3 regions of the Spirillospora sp. CA-142024 genome follow, and region 2 is predicted to be linked to each of the others. Evidence: riboswitches for the same ligand, from Rfam matches in the RefSeq annotation. Region 2 holds a riboswitch; each other region holds the start of a gene.

Region 1 (3,264 bases), 1.7 Mb from region 2:
ATGTGTCCGGCGGCCCGATGTCCGCCGCCAGCGGCCACGACACCGTTGTCCGCATGAAGCGCTGGGTGTCATTGTTTCTGGCTCTCGAAATCCTGGCGATCGTGGTCTTCTCCGCCGCCTACGACTCGCTGGACTTCCATATCTACTGGCTGGGCGGAGACGCCGTAACGCACGGCGCGCGCCTCTACCAGGAGCAGCTCGCCGACCATTGGTACACCAATACGCCTTTCATGGCGGCGCTGTTCACTCCGCTTGCCGCCCTGCCACTCACTCTGGCCCGGATGCTGTGGCAGCTGGCATCACTCGCGGCCTTCATCTGGGCCTGCCGGGCGACATTGAAAATGACCGGCCGCCACGTTCCCCTGGTGGCCGTCGTAGCCGCGGGCCTCCTCCTGCAACCGGTCTGGCAGTCGTTCTTCCTGGGGCAGGTCAACCTTTTCCTGCTGGCCCTCGTCCTCGCGGACCTGCACCGCGTCGCACTCGGCCGCCCGGCCGGGATCGGCATCGGCATCGCGACCGCGATCAAACTGACCCCGGCCGTCTTCGTCGTCCTCCTCCTGCTGACACGGAGAACGAAGGACGCGGTCACCGCCACCGCCGCCTTCGCCGTCTGCACCTTGCTCGCCTACGCCATCGCCCCGGACGCGTCCCGCCTCTATTGGCTGCACACCTTCTACGACACCTCTCGCGTGGGCGTCCCGTACATCAGCAACCAATCCCCCTACGGCGCGCTGACCCGCATATTGCGGGGAACGGCCGAGGTCGGCGACTGGTACACCGCCATCCCGCTGACGATCGGTGTTCTCGGCCTCACGGTCGCCGCCATCTGGGCAAGGCGCGGCGACTGGCTGAGCGCCACAGCGGTCACCGGCGTGACCGGCCTGCTGGTCTCCCCCATTTCCTGGGCGCACCACTGGGTCTGGATCGTCCCGGCCCTGGCGGTGCTGCTCCGAAACGGCAACCGGAAGACCGCCGCCTGCACCTTCACCCTCTTCGCTCTGTCGCCCTTGTGGTGGACGCCCCACAACGGCGACCCGCGCGAGTACGGCGTCAACCTCCTGACCCCGGTCGCCAACTGCTACCTGATAGCCGGCCTGGTCTTCCTGACCTGCATGACGATCCGCCTTCGGATCACCACCGGTCGTGGTGGACGGCGGCCTCCAGAGCTCGTCGGTGCCGCCAGCCGTGCCGTTCCAGATCCGGCGTCCGTTCGAGGTGGGTGACCGGGCCTAGGCAGAGCCACGCGACCGGACGAATCCCCTCGGGAATGCCGAGCAGGTCACGAAGGTACGTCTCCCGATAGAACGACACCCAGCCGACCCCCAGGGCCTCGGCGGTGGCGGCGAGCCACAGATTCTGGATGGCCAGGCAGACCGAGTACAGTCCCGCGTCGGCGATCGCGTGCCTGCCGAGAACCGCCGGACCGCCGCGCTCCGGGTCATAGGTGACCACGACCGACAGGCTGGACTCCAGCACCCCGTCGATCTTTATCCGGGCGAAGACGTCGGCGGCGGCCCCGGTCAACGTGGCCGCGAAGGCGGCGCGTTCGGACTGGACGTGGCCATGAAAGGCGCGCCGGATGGCAGGGTCGCCGACGAGGATGAAATCCCAAGGCTGGGACAGCCCGACACTCGGCGCGGCGTGCGCGGCCGTCAGGACCCGGTCGAGGACGTCCCGCGGAATCGGTGCACCGGTGAATTCGGCGCGCACGTCACGGCGGCGGTGAATGGCGTCGTAGATGTTCATGGGCAGGCTCCCGCTGCGTCGGGCCGCCGCGAACGGCGGCCGCGTGGAGCGAGGCCGGTCTTCGGACTCCCGGATCGACGCTCGACCGCCCGCCTTCCCGGCCGTACGGCCAGTGGCTGCGCGAACGCGCCTGGGCGGCAGCTCCCCGGTCACCGCGGCGGGCCCGTGCCGGACTTCCACCGGCTTCCCGATTCTCCCCCGCATGGGGGCACCCCGCGTCAGTTCATGCCATCCGGAACCCTACCCGGGCAACCACTCCTCAGAAGGCGGCCACCTCGGGATAGTGCCGGATGAAGTCCGCCCGGGCGATGTCCGCCTCGGACGCGTCGATCGCGATGGCGATGTGTCCGCGGCTCGCATGGAGGGACCAGTCACCGCCCGCGTCGCGATAGGCGCTGAAGGCGGCGGCGAACTGCTCCGCCGTCCCGATGACGGCGTCTGACAGGTAGGCGGCCGAACCCTCGCCGGAAAGCGGGGAGGCGCCCAACCTGCCGACCGATTCGAGGACGCCCGTCTCCCCGGCGGCCGAGAAGAACTCCGTGAGTTCGTCGGCGCTCGCGGCGTCGGGGGCGATGGGGTGCACACCGCCCGCCCTTTCCGGCTCGCCGTCCGACAGGGCGAATCCGGCGGCGACCTGCCTGTCGTCGACCTCCAGACCGAAGACCCTCTGTATCGCCTCGGCGCCCAGGCTGAACGCCTTGACCTGATGGTCGGAGTGGTCGCGCGGCTTGAGCTCCTGCGTCTCCGGCGCGAACGCCACCCCGCCCGCCGCCATCAGATCCATCAGATGCCCGTGCTGCAACGATCACAGAACCAGCCGCCGATCACCACCCCTCCACGACCACGAGCGAGCCGAGCAGCCGCCGCAGCAGGCCACCGCGGGGCCGCCGCTCGATCCGCCTCGCCCGCACGGCCTGACGCCGGGTCGGGGGCCTGGAGTGCACGGCCGGACGGGACGCCCGGGAAGGTGGGGGCGCGCCCCGTCCGGCCGTGCGGTTCTGGAGGGACGCGTACCGGCCGGCGTGAGCGCGGCGGGTCAGCTCGTGCAGCAGGCGCCCGAGCGTGGCCGGGTCGGGGGCCTCGACCAAGCGGTCACCGGTCATCGCCCACCAGCTCCCCGTGTACTCGCCCAGCCAGACGCAGCAACCGGGGAAACGGCGCGCCAGCTCGGCCGCGACCCGCTCGGGGTCGAGTTCGGCCGCCGCCCACGGCGTCACCGCTCGTCCCCGGACAGGTAGCCCAGCACGAACACGGCCGCGTCCGTGACCCGGTCGGCGGGCGCGATCGGCTCGCCCCACGATGTGAAGTACCAGAGCCCCGCACCGTCCTCGTCCCGGGTACGGCAGGAGATCGTGTCGCCCGTGTGTTGTGTGCAGCAGCTCTTGACGTGCGGGTTCCTCACTCGGAGCCCGTCGGAGTCCAACTGGACGTCGAGCTTGCGCGCGGCCAGATGCGCGGCAAGCGCCGCCAGCCGGACCTCAGGGGTCATACCATCGTCCACAGCCAGGACCTCTTTTC
Region 2 (3,264 bases):
GACTCGATCTTGCCGCCGGTCCAGGTGATCTTGGTGACGGCCTCGGTCAGCTCGCCGCCGTCGGTCTTCACCGGCTTCGGCAGCTTGGACTTCTCGACCTTCGCCGTCCAGCCGGGCAGCGGGCGGACCGACACCGACGACAGCGGATGGTCGGCCGGCAGGTTCACGACGAGCTCGGTGGTCGACGCGTCGTCGCGCTCGTTCGGGACGCGGAACGCGACCTTGGCGTACGAGCCCTGCTCGGCGGTCTTCGGGTTGACGGTGACGTGCGCGGACGCGGCCGTGGCCAGTCCGATCACGGACACGGTGGCGAGCGAGGCGATGGCGCCCACGCGGCGCGCACGCGGAAGGAAGGACATGACGGAACTCCGTTCGAGTCGTACGGGAATGGCCGGACGCGCCGGTGGACCGGCGTCCGGTGACGTACGGCGCTCTGCCTCAGAGGTGGGCGAGCGCCCTCGAACGCGGCGGGGGACCCCGCCGGACGACATGGTGCCGCAGTGCGCGTCCGGCGCCCGTGACGGCGGTCGCCGTCTGCGCCGTCCGGCGAGGACGCGCCGGAGGCTCGGCCGGTTCGACGGCGAACAGGGCGAGCAGCAGCCTGATCGGACGATCGGCCGCGGCGGCGACGCGCCGGGCGAGCGTCCACGCGGCCCGCTCGCCGTGCCGCAGCCATCCGGCGGCGACCAGCGCGGCCACGCAGTGCGCGAGCGTCATCACCACGCCGTTGCCGCCGTGCCCGGCCGGCACCGGGGCGTCCGCGCCCATGCCGCTCGTCATGGCGGCGTGCACCGCGGGCGTGTGGTGCGCCATCGGGTCGGCGGCGGCCGTGAACAGCGTGTGCAGCGCGAACTGCCCGCCGAGAAGGCCGCCGAGGATCGTCGCCAGCGAGCGCTCGTGGCCCGCCAGCATCAGCGTCACGCCGAGAACCGCGACGAATCCCGCCATCGCCGCCCAGGCCGGGACCCCGGTGCCGCCCGCCAGGACGTGCCCGAGGGTCGCCAGAGTGACGCACACGGTGGCGAAGACCACGGCGCGTGCGGTCCGGAACAGCGGATGCGGGACGGTCGGGGGCATGACGGCACCCATCGTCCCACCATGTGCCGGGTGCGCGCAGCCCACCCCCGGATCCCCGCCGACACGCCCAACATCTTGGGGTTACACAAAGATCGCCAACTACATGTAGGGTTCAACCCCGTGCTGGTTCGCCCCCGCCGTCACGCGGCGGGGGCGTCGTAAGAGGGAACCCGGTGTGAGTCCGGGACTGCCCCGCAGCGGTGAGCGGGAACGACCGCCGTCATCACGCACTGGGCCACGGGGTGGCCTGGGAAGCGACGGCCAGTAGGACGCCTCGACGAGGCGACGCCCGCGAGTCCGAAGACCTGCCAGCAGGTTGTTCGTCCAGTGCCTCGCGGGCAGGCCGGTGGCGGAGCGCGGCATGCCGCCGCGTCCCGTTCGCATGCCTCCGCGAGGCGGCATGCGAGGGGAGATGCACGTGACACAGGCTCTGGTCGCGCCGTTGCCGGCAGGGATCGCGGCCGAGGTCGAGGCGGCCTGCGACGGGGTGCCCGATGTGGACCCGGGGCGGGTTCTCGCCGCCGTCCGGCCGGGTTCACGCGGGGGGACGAACCCCGGGAGGGACGAGCCGGACACGGCGGCGCTGCGGGAACTCGCGATCGGTGAGGCCGCCGCCCTGGTGCCCGCCGAACCCGGGTACTCCAGGGTCGCCGCGCGGCTCCTCGCCCTGCGGATCAGGGACGAGGCCGCGTCCGCCGGCGTACGCACGTTCGCCGAGTCCGTCGCCGCCGCGCACCGGGAGGGGCTTCTGGCGGACGCCACGGCCGCGTTCGTCGCCGCCCACGCCGCCGCGCTCGATGACCTCGTCGACGAAACCGCCGACGACCGGTTCGAGTACTTCGGGCTCCGCACCCTCTACGACCGGTATCTGCTGAGGCATCCGCGGTCGCGGCTCGTCCTGGAGCGTCCGCAGCACTTCCTGCTGCGCGTCGCGTGCGGGCTCACTCATCCCGACGGAGCCGGGGCGGGGGGCGTGGGGGGTCGTCCCCCCTCGGGAAACACGGCCGCGGACGAGGCGGCCGAGCTGTACGGCCTGCTCAGCACGCTGTCGTACCTGCCCAGCTCGCCGACGCTGTTCAACTCGGCGGCCGTGCGTCCGCAGCTGTCCTCGTGCTTCCTGCTCGACTCGCCGCGGGACGAGCTGGAGTCGATCTACGAGCGGTACGAGCAGGTCGCGCGGCTCAGCAAGTACGCGGGCGGGATCGGCATCTCCTGGACGAAGGTGCGGTCGCGGGGCTCGCTGATCCGCGGGACGAACGGGCACTCGAACGGGATCGTCCCGTGGCTGCGCACGCTCGACTCGTCGGTCGCCGCCGTCAACCAGGGCGGGCGCCGCAAAGGCGCGGCCTGCGTCTATCTGGAGCCGTGGCACGCCGACGTCGAGGAGTTCCTGGAACTGCGCGACAACACCGGCGAGGACGCGCGCCGCACCCACAACCTCAACCTGGCCAACTGGATCCCGGACGAGTTCATGCGCCGCGTCGAGGCCGACGGGACGTGGTCGCTGTTCGATCCGAAGGAGGTCCCCGAGCTGGCCGACCTTTGGGGTGACGCGTTCGACGCCGCGTACCGGGAGGCGGAACGGGAGGGGCGGTTCGTCCGGCAGATTCCGGCCCGGAAGTTGTACGGGCGCATGATGCGGACGCTGGCCGAGACGGGCAACGGCTGGATGACGTTCAAGGACGCCGCCAACCGCGCCTGCAACCAGACCGCCGAGCCCGGCCAGACCGTTCACTTGTCGAACCTCTGCACGGAGATCTTGGAGGTGACGGGCGACAGCGAGGCGGCCGTGTGCAACCTCGGGTCCGTGAATCTGGCCGTGCATGTGGGTCCGTCCGGGGTGGACTGGGAGCGGCTCCGTTCGACGGTCCGCACCGCCGTCCGCTTCTTGGACCGCACCATCGACCGGGGGTTCTACCCCACGCCTGAGGCGGAGAAGGCGAACCGCAAGTGGCGTCCGGTCGGGCTGGGCGTGATGGGGCTCGCGGACGTCTTCTTCACGCTCCGCCTACCGTTCGACTCGGACGAGGCCCGTTCGCTGTCGACGCGCATCGCGGAGGAGATCGCGCTGGCCGCGTACAACGCGTCGGCCGATCTGGCCGCCGCGCATGGCCGGTTGCCCGCCTACGACATGACGCGCACCGCCCGTGGTCAGCTCCACATCGACCATTTCCCGGACGCGACGCC
Region 3 (3,264 bases), 3.1 Mb from region 2:
CCCGCCGGAGCTGGCAGCCGAGGCGCTGAAGCGGGGGCGCGCCCAGTCCGAGGCGAGGATGGGGGAGCCGTTCCCGCTGCGGGCCTGGCCCGACGTTCCCACGCGGGTCCTGATCTGCCGCGACGACCGGGTGTTCCCCGCCGGATTCCTTCGCCGCGTCGCCCGGGAGCGCCTGGGCATCACCCCCGACGAGATCGACGGCGGGCACACCCCGGCGCTGAGCCGCCCGCACGAGCTGGCAGACCGTCTTGAGGCGTACGCCGCCGAGGAAGGACCGCTCCGCTGATGGACGCCGGCGGTTACGACGCCGAACTGCGGCGGCACGACGAGGTACTGCGCCGGGCCTGGGGCATCCGGCCCCACGACCACGTCCTCGACATCGGATGCGGGACCGGGCAGACCACCCGGCAGGCCGCGCGCGCAGCCCAGGCGGGCAGCGCGCTCGGGGTCGACGTCTCCGCGCCCGCCATCGAGCGTGCCCGTGAGCTCGCCCGGACCGAAGGGCTCGGCAACGTCGCCTTCGAGCACGCCGACGCGCAGGCCCACCGCTTTCCGGACCAGCACTTCGACCTGGCGATCAGCAGGTTCGGCACGATGTTCTTCGCCGACCCCGTCGCCGCGTTCGCCAACGTCAGGCGGGCGCTGCGCCCGGCCGGGCGGCTGGTGATGATGGTCTGGCAGTCCCACGAACGCAACGAGTGGGACGTCGCCATCCACCGGTCCCTCGCAGGACCCGAGGGGCCGGTGGCCGTGCCTGCCGGACCGGATCCGTTCTCGCTCGCCGACCCGCCGACCGTGAAACAGATCCTGGGCGCCGCGGGGCTGACCGACATCACGTTCACCGACGTCCACGAGCCGGTCTACTACGGTCCGGGCGTGCCCGCCGCCCTCGACTGGGTCCGCGGCTTCACCAGCACCAGCGAGACGCTGAAGCGGCTGGACCCCGCTGCCGCGGCGCGAGCGGTCGGGCGGCTGCGCGAGACGCTCTCCGCACACCTGGGCGACGACGGTGTCAGGTTCGACTCCCGCGCCTGGATCATCACCGCCCGTCGCGGCTGACGGCGCACGAAAGGACGCCGGCCGCGGTTTGCAGGCGGGCCGCGCTGCCGTACGCTTCTGCCCAGGCGATGGCAATGGGAGGAAGCCGGTGCGAATCCGGCGCGGTCCCGCCACTGTGACCGGGGAGCGAACCCCGCTTGAGGCCACTGTCCGCAAGGACGGGAAGGCCGGGGCGAGCATCGATCCGGAAGCCAGGAGACTCCTGCCGTCGCGACACCCGCGACCGGGGCGAGGACCCCAGGGGGAGGAACGACCGTGTCCGCTGGCACCGTCCTGCTGCTGTCGACGTCCGACACCGATCTGCTGAGCGCCCGCGCGTCCGGCGCCGCCTACCGGCTGGGCAACCCGGCGCGGCTCGCCGTGGACGATCTGCCCGAGCTGACCGAGGGCACCGATCTCGTCGTCGTCCGCCTGCTCGGCGGGCGGCGGGCCTGGGAGGACGGCCTCGACGCGCTCCTCGCGGGCCCCCGCCCGGTCGTCGTCCTCGGTGGCGAGCAGGCCCCGGACGCCGAGCTGATGGAGCTGTCCACTGTCAGCGGCGGTGTCTGCGCCGAAGCGCACGCCTATCTCGCCCATGGCGGGCCCGCCAACCTCGCCGAACTGCACGCCTTCCTGTCCGACACCGTGCTGCTGACCGGACGCGGGTTCGCGCCGCCGGCACCGACGCCCACGTGGGGACGGCTCGGCCGCGAGGCCCGCACCCAGGACGGCCCCGTGATCGGCGTTCTCTACTACCGCGCCCACCACATGGCGGGCAACACCGCGTTCGCGGAGAAGCTGTGCGAGGCGATCGAGGACGCGGGCGGGCAGGCCATGCCCGTGTTCTGCTCGTCTCTCCGCACCGCCGAGCCCGAGTTGCTCGACACGCTCCGCCGGGCGGACGCGCTGGTCGTGACCGTGCTCGCGGCGGGCGGGTCCAGGCCCGCGACGGCCGGGGCGGGCGGCGACGACGAGGCGTGGGACGTCGGGGCTCTCGCCGCGCTGGACGTCCCGATCCTTCAGGGGCTGTGCCTCACGACGGGCCGCGCCGACTGGGAGGCGAGCGACGACGGCCTGTCGCCGCTGGACGCGGCGTCGCAGGTCGCCATCCCCGAGTTCGACGGACGCATCATCACCGTCCCGTTCTCCTTCAAGGAGATCGACGAGGACGGCCTCACCGTCTACCGGGCGGATCCCGAGCGGGCCGCGCGGGTCGCCGGGATCGCCGTCCGGCACGGACGCCTGCGGCATGTCCCGCCCGCCGGGCGGCGCGTCGTCGTGATGCTGTCGGCGTATCCGACCAAGCATTCCCGCGTCGGGAACGCCGTCGGGCTCGACACTCCTGCGAGCACCGTCCGGCTGCTGGCCCGGCTCAGGGACGAGGGGTACGACCTCGGCGAAGGCTTCCCGGGCGTCGCCGCACAGGACGGCGACGCGCTCATCCACGCGCTCATCGCGGCCGGAGGGCAGGACGAGGACTGGCTCACCGAAGAGCAGCTCGCGGGCAACCCCGTCCGCATCGCCGCCGCGTCCTACGAACGCTGGTACCGCACTCTCCCCGCGGACCTGCGGGAGGAGATGGAGCGGCACTGGGGCCCGCCGCCCGGGGAGCTCTTCGTGCAGGACGGCGACATCGTGCTCGCCGCCCTCCGCGCCGGCAACGTCGTCGTCATGGTGCAGCCACCGCGAGGCTTCGGGCAGAACCCGATCGCGATCTACCACGACCCGGACCTGCCGCCGAGCCACCACTACCTGGCCGCGTACCGGTGGCTGTCGGACGAGTTCGGCGCGCACGCGATCGTCCACGTCGGCAAGCACGGCAACCTGGAGTGGCTGCCCGGCAAGGCGGCGGGCATGTCGGCGTCGTGCGGCACCGACGCCGCGCTCGGCGACGTCCCGCTCATCTACCCGTTCCTCGTCAACGACCCGGGCGAGGGGACGCAGGCCAAGCGGCGCGCGCACGCCGTCCTCGTGGACCACATGGTCCCGCCGATGGCCCGCGCGGAGACCTACGGCGACATCGCCCGCCTCGAACAGCTCCTCGACGAGCACGCCACGATCGCCGCGATGGACCCGGCGAAGCTGCCCGCGATCCGCGCGCAGATCTGGACGCTGATCCAGGCCGCGAAGCTCGACCACGACCTCGGCCTGGACGACCGCCCGCACGACACCGAGTTCGACGACTTCCTCCTGCACGTGGACGGCTGGCTGTGCGAGGTGAAGGAC

The links. A riboswitch is a leader RNA that binds a small molecule or an ion and turns the genes downstream of it on or off. The one in region 2 is predicted to bind cobalamin.
Region 1: linked by a shared signal. The riboswitch ahead of bluB (5,6-dimethylbenzimidazole synthase) and the one ahead of ACQPZP_RS42230 (ribonucleoside-diphosphate reductase subunit alpha) in region 2 are both predicted to bind cobalamin.
Region 3: linked by a shared signal. The riboswitch ahead of cobN (cobaltochelatase subunit CobN) and the one ahead of ACQPZP_RS42230 (ribonucleoside-diphosphate reductase subunit alpha) in region 2 are both predicted to bind cobalamin.

The regions. Positions count from the first base shown of each region.
Region 1 is NZ_CP192077.1:1,282,264-1,285,527, reverse strand. It holds gene ACQPZP_RS06360 (glycosyltransferase 87 family protein) at 54-1,223, shown strand; gene bluB (5,6-dimethylbenzimidazole synthase) at 1,132-1,746, opposite strand; cobalamin riboswitch at 1,782-1,977, opposite strand; gene ACQPZP_RS06350 (hypothetical protein) at 2,006-2,530, opposite strand; gene ACQPZP_RS06345 (hypothetical protein) at 2,571-2,963, opposite strand; gene ACQPZP_RS06340 (hypothetical protein) at 2,960-3,235, opposite strand.
Region 2 is NZ_CP192077.1:8,901,117-8,904,380, reverse strand. It holds gene ACQPZP_RS42240 (YcnI family copper-binding membrane protein) at 1-359, opposite strand, end outside; gene ACQPZP_RS42235 (MFS transporter) at 439-1,089, opposite strand; cobalamin riboswitch at 1,185-1,404, shown strand; gene ACQPZP_RS42230 (ribonucleoside-diphosphate reductase subunit alpha) at 1,496-3,264, shown strand, end outside.
Region 3 is NZ_CP192077.1:5,765,923-5,769,186, reverse strand. It holds gene ACQPZP_RS27650 (alpha/beta hydrolase) at 1-286, shown strand, start outside; gene ACQPZP_RS27645 (class I SAM-dependent methyltransferase) at 286-1,059, shown strand; cobalamin riboswitch at 1,138-1,261, shown strand; gene cobN (cobaltochelatase subunit CobN) at 1,315-3,264, shown strand, end outside.